2 regions of the Peribacillus sp. P4_D6 genome follow, and region 1 is predicted to be linked to the other one. Evidence: riboswitches for the same ligand, from Rfam matches in the RefSeq annotation. Region 1 holds a riboswitch; the other holds the start of a gene.
What was found. Region 1 has a riboswitch for cyclic di-GMP ahead of AC1DVB_RS06080 (anti-repressor SinI family protein). Riboswitches for the same ligand answer to the same signal wherever they lie in the genome.
Positions count from the first base shown of each region.

Region 1 (8,332 bases):
AGCCCTTGCCTATTCAAGAATGAGACATGATGATCCGAGTGGTGATTTCGGCCGTCAATCCAGACAACGTGCCATCATCGAAGCAGTCATCAAGGAAGGCGCTAGCCTTTCCTCCCTGACGAAATACGATGAAGTCTTCGCGGCACTTGGTAATAATATCCAGACGAATTTGACGTTTGATGACATGATGGACATCCAAAAGAACTACAGAGATGCAAGCAAAAGCATTACCCAATCGTCCATAAATGGAAACGGAACGAAAATCGACGGCATCTACTATTATATTGTGTCAGATGAAGAAAAAGAAAAGGTTCAATCCGAATTAAAAGAACAATTATCCATAAAATAAGAAAAAATGAAAGAGCTGTCCGGACCCGCATCCTGACAGCTTTTTCATTTTCCCCGTCCAATATTCTGACAAAAAACGAACACCAAATGTAGAGATTTGTTGGAATTTTTGTTGTTTATTAGGCATGAAAAGACGGTATAATCTAATATGAGCTGACAATTCCATCTTCCCCTTGCCCCTTTCATCACTAGACACTATTATTCTTTGGACCCGGAATTCCATCAACCATCATTCATCAACTATAATAAATAATCCTAAACAAAAGGAGTGGATTTAAATGAAAATCAAAGCAGGCAGCTGGGCTATGCTAAGCAAACAGGACAAAATGTTTATTCTGAAAGCCATCAGTGACCGTTCAAGAATGAAATATGTTTCATGAGAAGTAGATCTTTTCGGCATTACATGAGAGCAGCGCCTCTCCCTTTTCAATAAAACGAACTTGAGCCTGAAAAAGGAGAGGAATCTATTCAAATTGATAATCCCATAACAAACGCCATTCGCCTTTTTCTTTGACGACATAACAATTTTGTTCCAAAGTAAACACCCCAAAGCGAGAATTGAAGACCTGTGTAACCGGAATTTCATAGGCCGTTTTATGCTGCCTTCCATCCTTATTCAGCCTCCAGTTCTTCACTTTCTTTGGACGGCCTACATCATACTGAAAGGTTTCCACATCCATATGCTGTAAAAATACATGTGACCGATTTTGCACATAATCCGCCCGATTCGGAAACCGCTGCTTCATTTCAGAACTTAATAATTCCCAGGACTTCCCGAACTCCGCTTTACTTTCATACTCATAGAAATCTTCAACCACGCTTTTTGATCCGCTGGGAAAAAGAAAAATGATACAGGCTCCTACAGCTAAAACCACGAGAATAGCCGTCAATACTCCTATTGGAATCTTATTGATTCTCCTCACCCTCACAGATTATCATTCATTTATATATATATGGGAAAACTATAAAAAAGAAGCATGTTGTAGACATGCTCCTAAAGTATATGTATCGGAAATGATTTTTTAAATTCATTTGGAGCCTTCACCATCGATACAAGAAAAGAAATGACAATCGCCCATTTAACGAGCAAAAAAAGGGCGAAGTTTCCAAGGATCATATGCTATCAGGTTGTTCAATGATCCCGCTTAATTTCTCCTTAATCTCTTCCACAAGTTCATTTACAGTAACATCTTGTCCAGACTCACCCTTGGCAAAAGTGTCTTTTAAAACATCAAAAAAATCCATTAGAAATTTCCACTCCAATATATAATTGAGCCACGATTCCATACTGTAGTCCTAATCCCTTTTTCAAAAATAAGGACTATAGCTCATTTATTTGATAATCACATATATAGTAGGAATTGGCAAGCGGAAACTCGTTTATCATTAGATAATTCACAGAAAATTAACAATTACTAAACATTAGTAGAAAGGATTACTAGTAAAACTAAATGATTTAAGTGATTTAAAGGAAAACAAAAAAGGACCAATTCCTTAGCCCCTTCGATACCCAATATTATGATTTTCCCATAAAATAAGTCATTAATGAAATCAAAATTAATGTAATGGTAATATAAGTCCAAATAAAAATTTTCTTGCTTCTTTGTTTCTTTTCATAAACTTCCTCGAACGTATTGAATTTGTTTTTTGTCATCAAATAGTCTCCTTATATTTTGATGGCAGCTATCTGACAGCCACTTTTGCGAAGTCCCTTTGCTTAATCTCTATAATCTAGTATCGGCACATAACCAAAAATCCTTAAGTATAATTAACTATTTTTTATAGGCTATATTTCTTATAATTATAGCAAACTAAGACTAAAGCATTATGTATACTAACTAGTTTCTATGATTATCCTGTTAAATCCTGCCTAGGTATCATTTTAATATTTATATTTATTAAGCGCTTACTTTATAAAATTCATGATTATTTTTATCCAACCGCAAAATGCCAACCATAAAGGAACACTGAATAAAATTCCCCACATTAATCCCTTCAAAAAGGCAATAGGTACATCCATAATAAAAATTCCCCTCAATTAGATTGCGTTTTTATTATTATCGCCATGTTCTTTATTCTGGATACCTTTTACGTTAATGAAAACAAAAAAAGAAGACTGATTAACAGCCTTCCCTAAGTATTTTTATTATCCCCTGATGTCTGCTTTGTTCTTTCCTTTTAAGAACTCTCGCACTTCTTCAATAGATAATCCTAGATTTTTTGCCTCTAAAATTAGATAAATCCATTCTTCCCGTTCATTGTTAACTTCCATGATAAATCCCACCCAACTTGTGGTAACACAGCCATCTTAGCATGTAGCCTTAGACCTGTAATTTTGCGCCCCTACTTTTCAATAGGTTTGCCTTTCTCAAGAATATTTCACATTAATTATTAACCAAGATTAATAAATCTCTTGAATCCCTGTTTCCATGGTGCTAATTAAAACTATATTAATGTTAATTATACTTAAAAACGTAATAATAGCTCTTAATACTATTCGTTTTTTTATGTCATTTTTCAACATCTTTCATCAAAAAATGACATCACAACCGGAAAACACTGGTATAATGCGCTTTCTTTACAACTCTTTTATTAATAATAGAATTATAATAGCATAAACAAGCTCAAATTTACTATTCTAAAAAAATTTTTTTCGAAATAAGCGGACTAAGTGATTCATTTTTAATTTATTTTTCCCACAAAAAAAGCCAGCATTACAAACCATAATTGGCAGTAACCTGACTGTTCGTGCATTTCCTTCTTAACACAAAATAAGGACTGATTTCTCAACCCTATTTGATAAACTCCCGTTATAATTTACCAAGAAAAAAAGTCAATAATGAAATCAAAATTAAAATAATGGTAATATAAGACCCAATAAAAATTTTCTTACTTCTTTCTTTCTTTTCATTAGCTTCCTCGAACGTAATAAATTTGTACTTTGTCACCAAATATTCTCCTTATATTTTGATGGCAGCTATCTGACAGCGCTTTCTGCGAAGTCCCTTTGCTTGTTCTTCATATTATATTATCGGCCAATCAGCAAAACTAATAACTGTACTATCCACTATTTTTATACTGAGGTAGATTTTATAAATTCATATCTGTTCTTTACTATATAGTTTACTATAAATCATACAAAATACATTCATTCAAAATATTCCATTGTACCCAAAAGTCTTTTATACAAGATAATAATGCTAAGCAATTATCCCTACCTGTTCCAAAGAACTGTTTTATGGCTGCAATTAGTTTAATCCATATCGATTTACCGATTAGTAAATAAAACAGGATAGAAATTCACCATTTGCCAAAAATAACAAAAAGGATATCAACGGGAGGAAGAGAAAAATGGAGTCAGAAATGCAGGAGAAATGCGGGGTATTTGGAGTGTTTAATCACCCCAAGGCAGCCGAATTAACTTATTACGGACTTCATGCACTTCAACACCGTGGTCAAGAGAGTGCAGGAATTGTGGCTAGTGATGGGAAATCATTCAGGACTCACAGGGGAATGGGATTAGTTACCCAAGTATTTTCACGGGACATCCTTGATGGATTAAGCGGAAATATGGCCATTGGTCATGTACGATATTCCACTTCTGGTGAAAGTTTACTGCAGAACGCACAACCCCTCGTTTTTAAATATAGCGAGGGGGACTTGGCTGTTGCTCATAATGGCAACCTCGTAAATGCAAGGATAGAACGGGATGTGTTACAACAGCAGGGAAGCATATTTCAAACAACAACCGATACTGAAATTATTGCTCACTTAATAGCTCGTTCAAGTAAAAAGCATTTCGCAGAAAGCGCACCTGATATGCTTAAACGTATCGACGGTTCATTTGCCTTGATTATAATGACTGAAAAACAAATGCTAATTGCCCTGGATCGTCATGGGTTACGTCCGCTTAGCCTTGGAAAAATTGGTGAATCAATCATCGCCTCCTCAGAAACATGCGCTTTAAATGCGGTTGATGCTAAGTTCTGGCGGGAAGTTGAACCGGGTGAATGGCTTCTTATAGATGAAAATGGAATTCAAACTGGAAGATTTGCGGAAAAAGGTAAGGTTTCCCTTTGTTCCTTTGAATTTGTCTATTTTGCCCGTCCGGATAGCGTTATTCAAGGGAGAAGTGTCTTAACAATCCGGAAGGAATTAGGTAAAATTCTGTCAAAAGAACATCCGACACAAGCTGATGTTGTCGTTGCCGTTCCCGAATCAAGCGTCCCTGCCGCCATTGGTTTTTCCCAACAATCAGGAATTCCATATGAAATGGGGATTATTAAAAACCCTTATGCCGGTCGTTCATTTATTGAGCCCACGCAAGAATTGCGCGACTTAGCTGTTCGACTGAAATTGAGCGCTGTGCAAGAAATTTTGGAAGGAAAAAGGGTGGTATTAGTCGATGATTCGATTGTTAGGGGAACGACAAGCAAGCGCATTGTCGAATTGATTAGGCAAGCAGGTGCCAAGGAAGTCCATGTAAGAATTAGTTCACCTATGGTTAGAAACCCTTGTTTTTATGGAGTGGATATGCCAACTAAGGAAGAACTATTTGCCAACAAACACGAACACGAACGAGCTATGGGAAAGGTTATCGGGGCAGATTCATTAGCCTTTTTAAGCACCGATGGGTTATTAGAGGCAGTAGATGTCGATCTTGGAGAAACTAGCAGTCGCTGTATAGCTTGTTTTAGTGGTGCTTACCCAACTAATATTTGAAATGATACAACTTAAGTATGATAAAAATGGCAGGCATCACACAAAAACAACTGTCTTTGTGTGATGCCTGCCATTTTCCTACTTGGATTTTGTCACTATTTCCAATTGCTCGCGCAAGTACAAGACGCTGTCTTTCACCTCCTGACAGTCGAACTCCTCGATCACCAATGGTTGTATCTTTTTATTCCGTGTCTTTAATTTCTTAACTTGTAAAATTCATTATAATTTTACTCGTACCAAAAAATGACAACCACAATGGTAAACTGAATAATGTTCTCCTCAATAGCCCCCTCACAGAATTGTTAGGTTTATTTATAATAAAATATCCCTCATTTAAATGATTTTTTATTATTGTGACCATATTCCAATTAATTCTATTTAAACAAAAGGAATAGAAACAGTTTGTGGTTGATTAGAAAACAGTTCATAAAAAAAGAAGGCTGATTAACAGCCTTCCTCCATGTACACAAATTCTTATATTTTCCATTGATATGATGACTTTTCAAGTTCTGTTCTCTCCTAATGAAGTCATGAACGATAATCCTGAATCTTTTCCCTTTATACATACCATTCTTTTACTCTGTACCTATTACCTCATACAAAATACCTTTCCTTAAATGATCTGAAGTTTGTATTTTTATGACAGGTGAATTCACTGATATTCTTTATACCCATGTGTCCCCGTAGACACTTTTATCATAATGTTACTTCGCTTACACAAATCATGATGAATCATTAAAACCACACATACTAAGGAAACTAAAACTTTTTTATTTAAGGCTCTCAATAAACAAACTAATGACTTTTATTTAACACGCTAGATACACGCTAAAGAGGTTCTACTAACACTTTGGAGGTACATTTAGGTTAATACTCCTTATATCAAAACATATTACTTTAACCTTTTTCGATGTTGGTTAAAAACCTTGATGAAAATACTATTATCATCGGATTTAAAAAACTTAACTCCAACTAATTTTAAGGGTGTCCATATTTCTCTCATTTGGTATAAAGGCATTTTAAAAAAATTCACCCTTTCTTAATTAACCCAGTCAATAGAGCAGCCGTTCTCTATATATGAGTCATTGCTTTAAATAGTTACTCTTTATTTAATTCATATAATAATACCCACTATATGATTGAATAATCCACATAATGTCTACTCAATGTAATAAAGAAAGTCTGGCAAATCGGATTTAATTACTGAATCACATACTCGATTCCATTTGGATGCCTAGTAAATTGCTAAACATCCCTCTTTTTTCACTCGCTAGTTGGTTATATTCCCCGACTTGAATAATTTCTCCCTGATCCATTACCAATACTTGATCCGCATTGCGAATCGTCGATAACCGATGAGCAATGACAATAATGGTCATGGTCCCTTTTAATCTTTCGATGGCGGCTTGTATCTTAGCTTCATTTTCCGTATCTAATGCACTTGTTGCCTCATCCAAGACAAGGATAGCTGGTTTACGTAAAATGGCTCGAGCCAGTACAAGTCGCTGCCTTTCTCCTCCTGACAGTCGCACTCCCCGGTCACCAATGAGTGTATCAAGACCTTGTGGAAGCCTACTGACAAAATCATCAGCTGCAGCGAACCCTAAAGACTCCCAAATGGATTCATCGCTTGCATTCGGGTCAATAATCATCAAATTTTCCCGTATAGTTGCATTAAATAGAAAGGGATCCTGCGGTATATAACTAATCGATTTCCTTAGTGATAATAAGTGATCACTAGTAAGTAAGATATCATCTATCCTGACCTCACCCCGATCAGGTTGATTTAATCCCATTAATAGATCAATTAAAGTACTTTTTCCTGCCCCTGATCGGCCTACTATAGCCGTCATACGGTTAGAAGGTATGTGTACATTTATATTTTTAAGGGCATAGGTACTTTCATGAGGATTATATCTAAAATAAACATGACGACAATCTAGCCCTTTTTTTATTTCGATTGACTTTATATTTTTATAATCCATTTCATATAACTCTCTTGCTTCCCTACATTCATTTTGTAAATCTAACAATGCTTTAAAAGATGGAAGAGTAGATCCTAATTGTTCTAAATTAGATTGGATACTTGTAAACCTTGGCCATAACCTTGAAAAAATAACCATGATCAGCATTAATTGTGCTGGTTGGGCCGAGAACATTTTTATTGAAAAAAAGACAAAAATTGCAATTAAGACTGAAGATACAATTTTGAAGATCATTTGGGACGTCGTATTTAAAGTTGTTAACTTGATTCTGTTTTTTTCCATTTTTTCAGTTAAGGAATGAAACCAACTCAAATGAGAATCTTCTAATGAATTACTTTTGATATCCTTCATTCCATTAAGGTGATCCGTAATACCCGCTAAATATGTTTGTGTTAGTTGAAAAGTTTCTTTTCCTAAAGACTGAGACTTTTTGATGAATTTCCTGGAGAAGAAGATTAGGATCAATCCAAAAACTATGATAAAACTAGTCATTGTAACAGATAAATAAAGAGCTATACAGATTTGAATGAAAGTAAAAATAAGAGAAGATAAAAACTGTAAGAATAAATTAATACCCGCACTAACATTGAACGTTTCATTTGTCATGATGTTGATGATATCCGTTTTCCTCTTTTTCAGGTAAAATCCCCAATTTGATTGCAGCAAACTTCCATAGGCTTCATCTCTTAAATGTCTAATAAAACCTTGTTGGATTTTCACTCCTAAGATTGTTTGATTCCGCTTAAAGATGCTTTGTCCTACCATTAAAATTACGTAAACTCCCAGTATTAATATAAGACTAATCGTTTCAGGAATTCCAATGAATAATTCATTAACCCAACTTAAAAAAGGAACTTCCTCTGTACTAATATCTAAAATACCGGTCAATCCAATCAACGGGATTAATAAGAAAATTCCTACACCCTCTAAAAAACCTATTAAAATCATACAAATAAGATTAATGTATAGAATTTTCCCCGAATAATCATGTATCTGCTTGGTAAAATGCAAGAGATGCTTCAAAACCATATCCTCCTATCACAGAGCTTGCTTCTTAGTTATCCCGAATGTCTACAGAGCTTTTTGCAATATTGCTGAATTACGACATTTGAAGGAAAGATATTGGGGCACATTGTAGGTTTTTAAGAATTCTACCTAAATGGATATAATATAATACAAATGGGGTTGGTGATTCGTAGAAAAAGGTAATATACTCGCTATGATAAACAACCATTTCCGGAGGAGATCGTGTTAAACGTTCCCCCTGTTATAATAGG
Region 1 covers NZ_JBFUIQ010000011.1:4,489-12,820, forward strand. The annotation lists gene tagU (polyisoprenyl-teichoic acid--peptidoglycan teichoic acid transferase TagU) at 1-349, shown strand, start outside; gene AC1DVB_RS06065 (hypothetical protein) at 813-1,271, opposite strand; gene AC1DVB_RS06070 (YwzD family small protein) at 1,462-1,593, opposite strand; gene AC1DVB_RS06075 (hypothetical protein) at 1,865-2,002, opposite strand; gene AC1DVB_RS06080 (anti-repressor SinI family protein) at 2,495-2,620, opposite strand; cyclic di-GMP riboswitch class I at 2,639-2,722, opposite strand; gene AC1DVB_RS06085 (hypothetical protein) at 3,159-3,296, opposite strand; gene purF (amidophosphoribosyltransferase) at 3,700-5,070, shown strand; gene AC1DVB_RS06095 (ABC transporter ATP-binding protein) at 6,279-8,078, opposite strand.

Region 2 (8,332 bases), on a different contig from region 1:
ATTATTTATGTTCAGCAAGCCATTCAGCGACCATGCTCGCTTCCTTGCCCTTGATTATACCTTTTGGCATTCCGCCGCTTTGACCATTCGCAATGACTTTTTCAATGTCTTCTTTTGATAGCTTGGAACCTACCTTCGTCAAGTTCGGTCCCACGCCGCCTTCAAGATTCACTGCATGGCAGCTTGAACATTTGTTTTCATAAATTTTTGCGGCATCACCGGCACCTGCCGTAGTCGTTTCGTTATTTTCACTTGCAGGCTCTTTATCTGCAGCATCATCGTTCCCACCGCATGCAGCCAAGGCCAAAGAAGTACCCAGAACTAAGGCTAACCACTTCATTTTCATTGAACTTACCCCCTCTGATTTATACCAGCACAAGAACATTATACCAATTTCAATCCAGTTTAAAACCCTCCCCAAGTACCTCCGATGCGTCCATTACAATTACAAACGCTTTAGGGTCAACGAGTTTCACCAATTGTTTCAATTTGGTGAATTCCGACTGGTCTATTACACACATCAAAATTGGACGAGTATCATCCGTATAGCCGCCATACCCGGATATGCCTGTTACACCCCGGTCCAGCTCATGTATGATAGCATCCCTTACTTCCATTTCTTTATTCGTGATGATCAGTGACATCTTCGAACGGTTCAATCCAATCTGGACAAGGTCGATCGTCTTGCTTGTCACATATAGTCCAATCAATGCATAAAGGCCTTTTTCAATATCAAAAACGATGGCAGCACTTAAAACGATGATTCCATCAATGACAGCCACACAGGTCCCCAATGACAGATGGGAATATTTATGGAAAATCTGTGCCGCCAAATCGGTCCCCCCAGTGGAACCCTTGCCGCGAAAGACGATCCCCAGCCCAAGCCCGACCATCATCCCCCCGCAAATCGAACCAAGCAATGCATCATTCGTCCATGCCTCCCAATCCTTTGTCAGAAATACCACTAAAGGCAGAAACAAGGTTCCAATCAGGCTTTTGGCTCCGAAATGCCTACCGAGGATAATAAGCCCCGCAATGAACAAAGGGATATTAAAACCCCAAAGAACATAAGCCGGCTCCCAACCGAGAGTTGACCTGAGAATCGTGCTAATCCCGCTGACCCCTCCGGATGCGACCTGGTTAGGCAGTAAAAACACATTAAAACCAATGGCAATTATGGACGAACCGACAATCACCAATCCATACTCCGTTAACTTTTGAATGAAAGGGTGCCTCTGCTCCCTGTATCTTCTCTTCATTTTGCATAAGTCTCCTCGAACCATCATTATTATCTAGTATTGGCCGAACGAGGTAGAGCATCCCTTTTCAATCCTGTAAATGTCAGCCAGAAGATTCATTAAAAAGGGAAATCATAAAAAAAGCCGGACCGGGGAAACCGGTCCGACTGGCTGATCTTATAATTTTGAACGCAAGTACGCATCAATGAACATATCGATATCCCCATCCATGACAGCTCCCAAGTTTCCGGTCTCCGCACTAGTACGGTGATCTTTAACCATGGAATACGGATGGAAAACATATGAACGAATTTGGCTTCCCCAGCCAATTTCCTTTTGCTCCCCGCGGATTTCATCCAATTCCGCTTGTTGCTGTTCAATTTCACGTTGATACAATTTGGCTTTCAGCATATTCATGGCCTGGGCCTTGTTTTTGATTTGAGATCTCTCGTTTTGGCACGTTACCACGGTGTTCGTAGGTAAATGGGTGATCCGGACCGCCGAGTCCGTTGTATTGATATGCTGACCACCTGCACCACTTGCCCGGTACGTATCGATTTTCAAATCTTCCGTGCGTACTTCTATATTGATCGTCTCATCGAATTCCGGCATGACTTCACATGAAACGAATGAAGTGTGGCGTCGTCCTGAGGAATCGAAAGGAGAAATACGGACAAGACGGTGTACCCCTTTTTCCGCTTTCAAATAACCATAGGCGTTATGGCCTTTGAAAATTAAAGTGACACTCTTGATCCCAGCTTCATCACCTGGAAGGTAATCAAGGGTTTCCACTTTAAAGCCTCTTTTTTCACCCCATCTTGTATACATGCGCAACAGCATGGAACCCCAATCCTGGGACTCCGTACCGCCTGCACCAGGATGCAGTTCAAGAATGGCATTTTTCGAGTCATATTCTTCACTTAATAAAAGTTGAAGTTCAAAGTCATTCATCTTTTGTGCAAGAACCGTGATTTCTTCTTCCAGCTCAGCTAAAAGTTCTTGATCATTCTCCTCTTTCACTAATTCATATGTCAAATCCAGATTTTCATATGATTCATTCAGGTCGGACAATTGATTGACCTGTTCTTTCAAAGCATTCGTTTCATTGATGACAGTTTGTGCTTTTTGCTGATCATTCCAAAAATCGGGATGTGTCATCTCATTTTCTAGCTGTGCGATTCGTGCCTCTTTTTCATCTAAGTCAAAGAGACCCCCTAAAGTCCGTTAATCGCTGCGCTGTCCGTTCAAGTTCATTTCTTATTTCTGCTAATTCCATTTCTCTTCACCTCATTAAGTATGTTAAAAAAAATCCCTGAAGAGGGATTCCCTTCATTACAATAAACCTCTTCATTATATGCAAACTAAACATGAAAAGAGGCGGCTAGCCTTGGACTTAACCGTCTCATCTTCATTATACACCTAACTTTAGCCTAAATTGCCATGGCAATTCTTATATTTTTTACCGCTGCCGCATGGGCATAATGCGTTTCTTCCAACGTCTTCCTTTTTACGGGCAGGGGCTTTTTTCACTTTTCCCCCGTCTTCTTCCTTCGGATTGACCGCTTGTCCTTTTATGACTTCCTTACGTTCCAAATTGTTGCGGATTTCAGCCTTCATGATGTATTTCGCGACTTCATCTTCCATTGAAGCAATCATCGCTTCAAACATCGCAAAACCTTCAGATTGATATTCACGAAGCGGATCGATTTGGCCATAAGCACGAAGGTGGATCCCTTGGCGCAGCTGCTCCATTGCATCAATATGGTCCATCCACTTACTATCGACTGCACGAAGAACGATTACTTTTTCAAATTCACGCATTTGTTCTTCAGATAGCTCTTCTTCTTTTTGGTCATAGCCTTCTTTCACTTTTGCTAAAATGAACTCAACCAATTCCGATTCGTTTTTCCCTTCCAAATCAGCCACAGTGATTGAACCTTCATTGAATAGGTTACCATTCAGATAGTCGACAAGGCCTTGTAAATTCCAGCCTTCCTCATCGCCCATTGGTGCAAACGCGACAACATTTCGCTGGATGGATGCCGTGATCATCGTTTCGACGATTTCACGTAAGTTTTCACTTTCCATGACATCGAAACGCTGTTTATAGATAATTTCCCGTTGTTGACGGAGAACATCATCATACTGCAGTAATTGCTTACGTGAATCGAAGTTATTGCCTTCGACCCGTTTCTGTGCGGATTCAACGGCCCTTGTCACCATTTTACTTTGAATTGGCTGGGAATCATCCATACCTAGGCGTGCCATCATGTTTTTCATGTTATCCGAACCGAAGCGGCGCATCAATTCATCTTCCATTGATAAATAGAATTGAGTGACCCCTGGATCACCCTGACGGCCGGACCGGCCACGCAGCTGGTTATCTATACGCCTGCTTTCATGACGTTCCGTGCCGATGACAGCAAGGCCCCCAAGCTCCTTGACACCTTCACCAAGCTTGATATCCGTACCGCGACCTGCCATGTTAGTAGCGATCGTAACTGAGCCTTGATTACCCGCATTCGCAATGATTTCCGCTTCACGCTCATGGTTCTTGGCATTCAAAACATCGTGAGGGATGCCTTTTTTGGATAAATAGGCAGATATGACCTCAGATGTTTCGATGGCAACCGTACCGACAAGCACAGGCTGACCCTTTGTATAACGTTCGGCGATGTCTTCCACAACAGCCTTGAATTTCCCATCAGTTGTCGCATATATAAGATCTGCCCTGTCATCCCTGATGATATTCCTGTTTGTCGGGATCGCGATGACATTCATATTATAAATATTGCGGAATTCCTCTTCTTCCGTTTTGGCTGTACCGGTCATACCTGAAAGTTTTTCATACATCCTGAAATAGTTCTGGAATGTAATCGTCGCAAGAGTCATGCTTTCATTTTGAATTTCAAGTCCTTCTTTCGCTTCGATCGCCTGGTGGAGACCTTCACTGTAACGGCGGCCTTTCATCAAACGGCCAGTGAATTGGTCAACGATGACTATCTCGCCTTCCTGGACGACATAATCCACATCCAAATGCATGGAAACATGAGCCTTTAATGCCTGATTGATATGATGATTCAAAGTAACGTGACTAATATCGAATAAATTATCGATATTAAACGCTTTTTCAGCTCGATTCATCCCATCTTCCGTCAGCTGAACACCTTTTGTCTTTTCATCATATGTGTAGTCCGTATCTTTCTTTAAGGTTCTTACAAACGCATTGGCCTGGATATAAAGCTGAGCCGATTTCTGTGCCGAACCGGAAATGATCAATGGCGTTCTCGCCTCATCAATCAAAATCGAATCGACCTCATCGATGACAGCGAAGTGCAGCGGACGCTGTACCATTTGTTCTTTATATAACACCATATTGTCACGAAGATAATCAAAACCTAACTCATTATTCGTACTGTACGTAATGTCAGCATTATACGCTGCCTGCTTTTCTTCTTTAGAATGACTGTTCAAATTCAACCCGACGGTCAAACCGAGGAAATCATACAATACACCCATTTCGGTGGCATCACGGTGTGCCAAGTATTCATTGACGGTAACGACATGTACACCTTTACCGGTAAGCGCGTTTAAATAAACTGGCATCGTGGATGTTAAGGTTTTACCTTCCCCTGTTTTCATCTCGGAGATATTTCCATCATGAAGGGATGCCCCACCCATGATTTGAACACGGTAAGGATATAAGCCCAGAGCACGCTTTGCCCCTTCACGCGCAACCGCAAAAGCCTCGACAAGCAAATCATCAACGGTTTCCCCATTTTGATAACGCTCTTTAAACTCTTCCGTTTTGGCACGCAACTGTTCATCCGATAACGCAGCAGTCTCATCAGCCAGCGCTTCGACCTGATCGGCGATTTTTTCTAAACGTTTGATTTCTCGCTTATTCGGATCAAAAACTTTATTTAATATATTAAGCATTCAATAACGCTCCTCTATTATGGTAATGATCGTTCAATGATAAAAAAATTCATATAAGTAAGAAGAAACACACCTTCTATTATTACTAATGCACGCTTAATTTTACCACTTCTATCATAGAGGTACAACTTCATGTCACTTCGCTGGTATAGACCTGAATGCAATTCTTGCGAAAAACAATGGATAAATGAGGAGTAAAACTGTTAAAATAGGAGAAAGTATAAAAAATATGTTGCAAACTCCCCACTATTCCATATGCAAATGTGAATTATCCATAACCTTCCATCACTAGATGCTGTGTCCTCTCTAGAGATAGCATGTCAAGGTAATCCAACCTTACAGGCGTCATGTTTTGAATGATAAGGTGGGCTGCCGAAACTTATTAGCGGAAAATAAATAGAACATGTTTCGAGGTGGTATTGATGATTGGTGAACGTGTAAAAAAACTGCGAGAAGAAAAGAAAATGTCGATGACTGAACTTGCCGATAAAGCAGGTGTTGCAAAGTCTTATTTAAGTTCGCTCGAGCGGAACTTACAAACGAATCCTTCTATTCAATTTCTTGAAAAAATCTCCTCCGTACTTAACATCCCTGTTGATGCCCTGCTTTACGATGCACCAAATAAGGAAACCTTGGACAATGACTGGATGAGAATCGTTGAGGAAGCCATGAATTCGGGTGTCTCAAAACAACAATTCAGGGAATTCATCGAATTTAATAAATGGAGAAAAGATAAAGAAGAGTAGAGTGGTAGTGCACTAGTTTACTTACATAATCCTGAAGAATACAGTGAATAAGCTAGACTCACAAGAATCCCAAGGAAGAATAAACCCTATAAACAGCTATGAATCGAACCACTGTTTATAGGGATGTTCTCGAATTTGTTCGGAACCTATTTTCCATCGTTCTCCTCAAAAATTGCCTCAGGGCTTTCCCGTTTAAAAAAAGCAATGATTTCCTCTTTTTTGAAACCCAAGCTTCTTGCTTCAGAAATCAATTTCACCCATTCTTGATCCATTTCCACATTAGCCACCTCTTCTACCTCCTAAAATACTCTTGTATTTCAGGCAGACCAGCCATCATAGTCACAAGGACCTTAGACCTGTGCCTTTGCGCCCTCATTTTTCAAGGAGTTTGCCTTTGTCGTGGTATTTATTACCAAATACATTACCTATAATCATATTATAACGGATACACACTCCATATATTGCTATTTTATGTCGGTAATCCACATAAATGCAAAAACTTTCATCCGACAAAATATTACAATATTAAGAAAATTTGAAGTTCAGGTGATTTTTCTTAGACTAATTCAATTTCGTTTTACTCTTCTTAAAATTTCTTTGGGTTGTATTGATTCTCTCGATTGTAAGTGCATCGTGGGCTTTTTGCGAAGATAAATCCTCACCGCAGGTCGGGCAAAGCCACTTTCCATATTCCGCACTGCTAAAAGAAGCCCTATGGCATGTATGGCAATTCTTTCGATACAAATAATCCAACCCTGGTAAAATTGTTAACCATTTATCTCAACGAAGAACAAATTTTGTTCTTTTAAGTGAATTTTGTGTTTTTTAGAGAACAAAAGAAGCAATCATTTTTACATTTCATACGGATTCTATCAACATGCAAAAAAGCACAACCCAGAGGCTGGGCTGTGCTTTTGATCTTAGAATAATAATTAACTAGGTTCAATCAATCCATAGCGTCCATCTTTTCGGCGGTACACTACGTTTGTTGTATTAGTATCCGCATTCGTGTAAACGAAGAAACTGTGACCAAGCATATTCATTTGTAAAATCGCTTCTTCACTGTCCATTGGCTTTAAATCAAAGCGTTTATTGCGGACCACTTCAATATCATTATCGTCTTCGAATTCATCCACCACTTCGTCAGCTTCCGTATTGAAGGCGAATGCATCGGGTGTAGTCGATAGATTGTTTCGGAACTTGCGATTGACCTTCGTTTTATGTTTACGAATTTGGCGTTCAAGCTTATCATTGATCAAGTCAATGGCAGCATACATATCCGCATTTTCCTCTTCAGCGCGAAGAACCAAATTCTGCATGGGAATCGTCACTTCGACCTTTGATGTATTATTGTTCACTTTTAAATTGACTAACACATTTGCATCTGGTGTATTGTTAAAATATCGTTCTAACTTGCCAATTTTCTTTTCGACGTATTCTCGAATTGCTGGAGTTACCTCAATGTTTTCACCGCGTACGTTGTAATTCATAAAGTGAGTCCTCCTTAAATTAAGACTATACAGTTAGATTCTACAATACCCCTCCGGTTCCTTTTAGAAACACATCATGAAATATGTCGAAATAATGAAACAATTATCGGAAGGTTTGGAAAGGGTTGATGTCTGCCCTAGCTTCATTATATCAAATGCTATGCTAGAAAGAAAAAATTAAGCCTATTTTATTTACAGAAAATTTAAAAATATTTAACATGGAAACCGTTTGGACTCCAAAAAGTAAGGAAATCAATTTCTTTTATCATAGAACACGCCATCCACTGATAGACTTTCATACGGATCCGTGTATTTATTGGAGGTTTTTTCTTCTTATTCATTTCCTGGATATCCCGCTGCCTCCTCCGCTCAAAAATGAAGGACGGAAACTTGCTCCGTCCACTTCATTCAAGCTTCTTTTTCATGGAAAATTCATTTCCGGTAAAAATCGATGAGACCCTTAGCCGTTGCTTGTGCATTCAATTTATAATTTCCTTTTTCAACCTGGATTTTCAGTTCATCCACTTTTGCTTGTCTTGCAGCAAGAATCGGAGATGATTGCTGCATTTCTTTTGCCGCTGAAGAAATTTCAACTTTATCCGAGGATTTGACCTTGGATTCCTTGATATTCCCCGTTTTATTGGCTTGAAGATTATAAGGGTTAACACCCGTCATACCGACGTTATTGATTTTCATATTCCAGATCCTCTCCTTCGGTCGATTTTATAAATCCCATTATGTTTCGATTCCTTAACACATGAAAATGGCTCTGGACTGTGTTATTCTCCCTATCTTTTTTATCGACAAGGAACTGATTTCTTTAATTGTTTGCTGTAATCTTTCCTTCGACACCCATTGTCGAATATTGTTCTCAATATCGAATATTCTAACAAAAACGGCATTATGTTTCCATGAATGA
Region 2 covers NZ_JBFUIQ010000001.1:130,923-139,254, forward strand. The annotation lists gene cccB (cytochrome c551) at 2-346, opposite strand; gene AC1DVB_RS00615 (YitT family protein) at 396-1,259, opposite strand; one part of gene prfB (peptide chain release factor 2) at 1,416-2,450, opposite strand; one part of gene prfB (peptide chain release factor 2) at 2,452-2,514, opposite strand; gene secA (preprotein translocase subunit SecA) at 2,664-5,177, opposite strand; gene AC1DVB_RS00630 (helix-turn-helix domain-containing protein) at 5,600-5,923, shown strand; gene sinI (DNA-binding anti-repressor SinI) at 6,070-6,210, opposite strand; cyclic di-GMP riboswitch class I at 6,241-6,326, opposite strand; gene hpf (ribosome hibernation-promoting factor, HPF/YfiA family) at 6,856-7,413, opposite strand; gene flgM (flagellar biosynthesis anti-sigma factor FlgM) at 7,846-8,109, opposite strand.
Region 2: another riboswitch for cyclic di-GMP. It lies ahead of sinI (DNA-binding anti-repressor SinI); the one in region 1 lies ahead of AC1DVB_RS06080 (anti-repressor SinI family protein).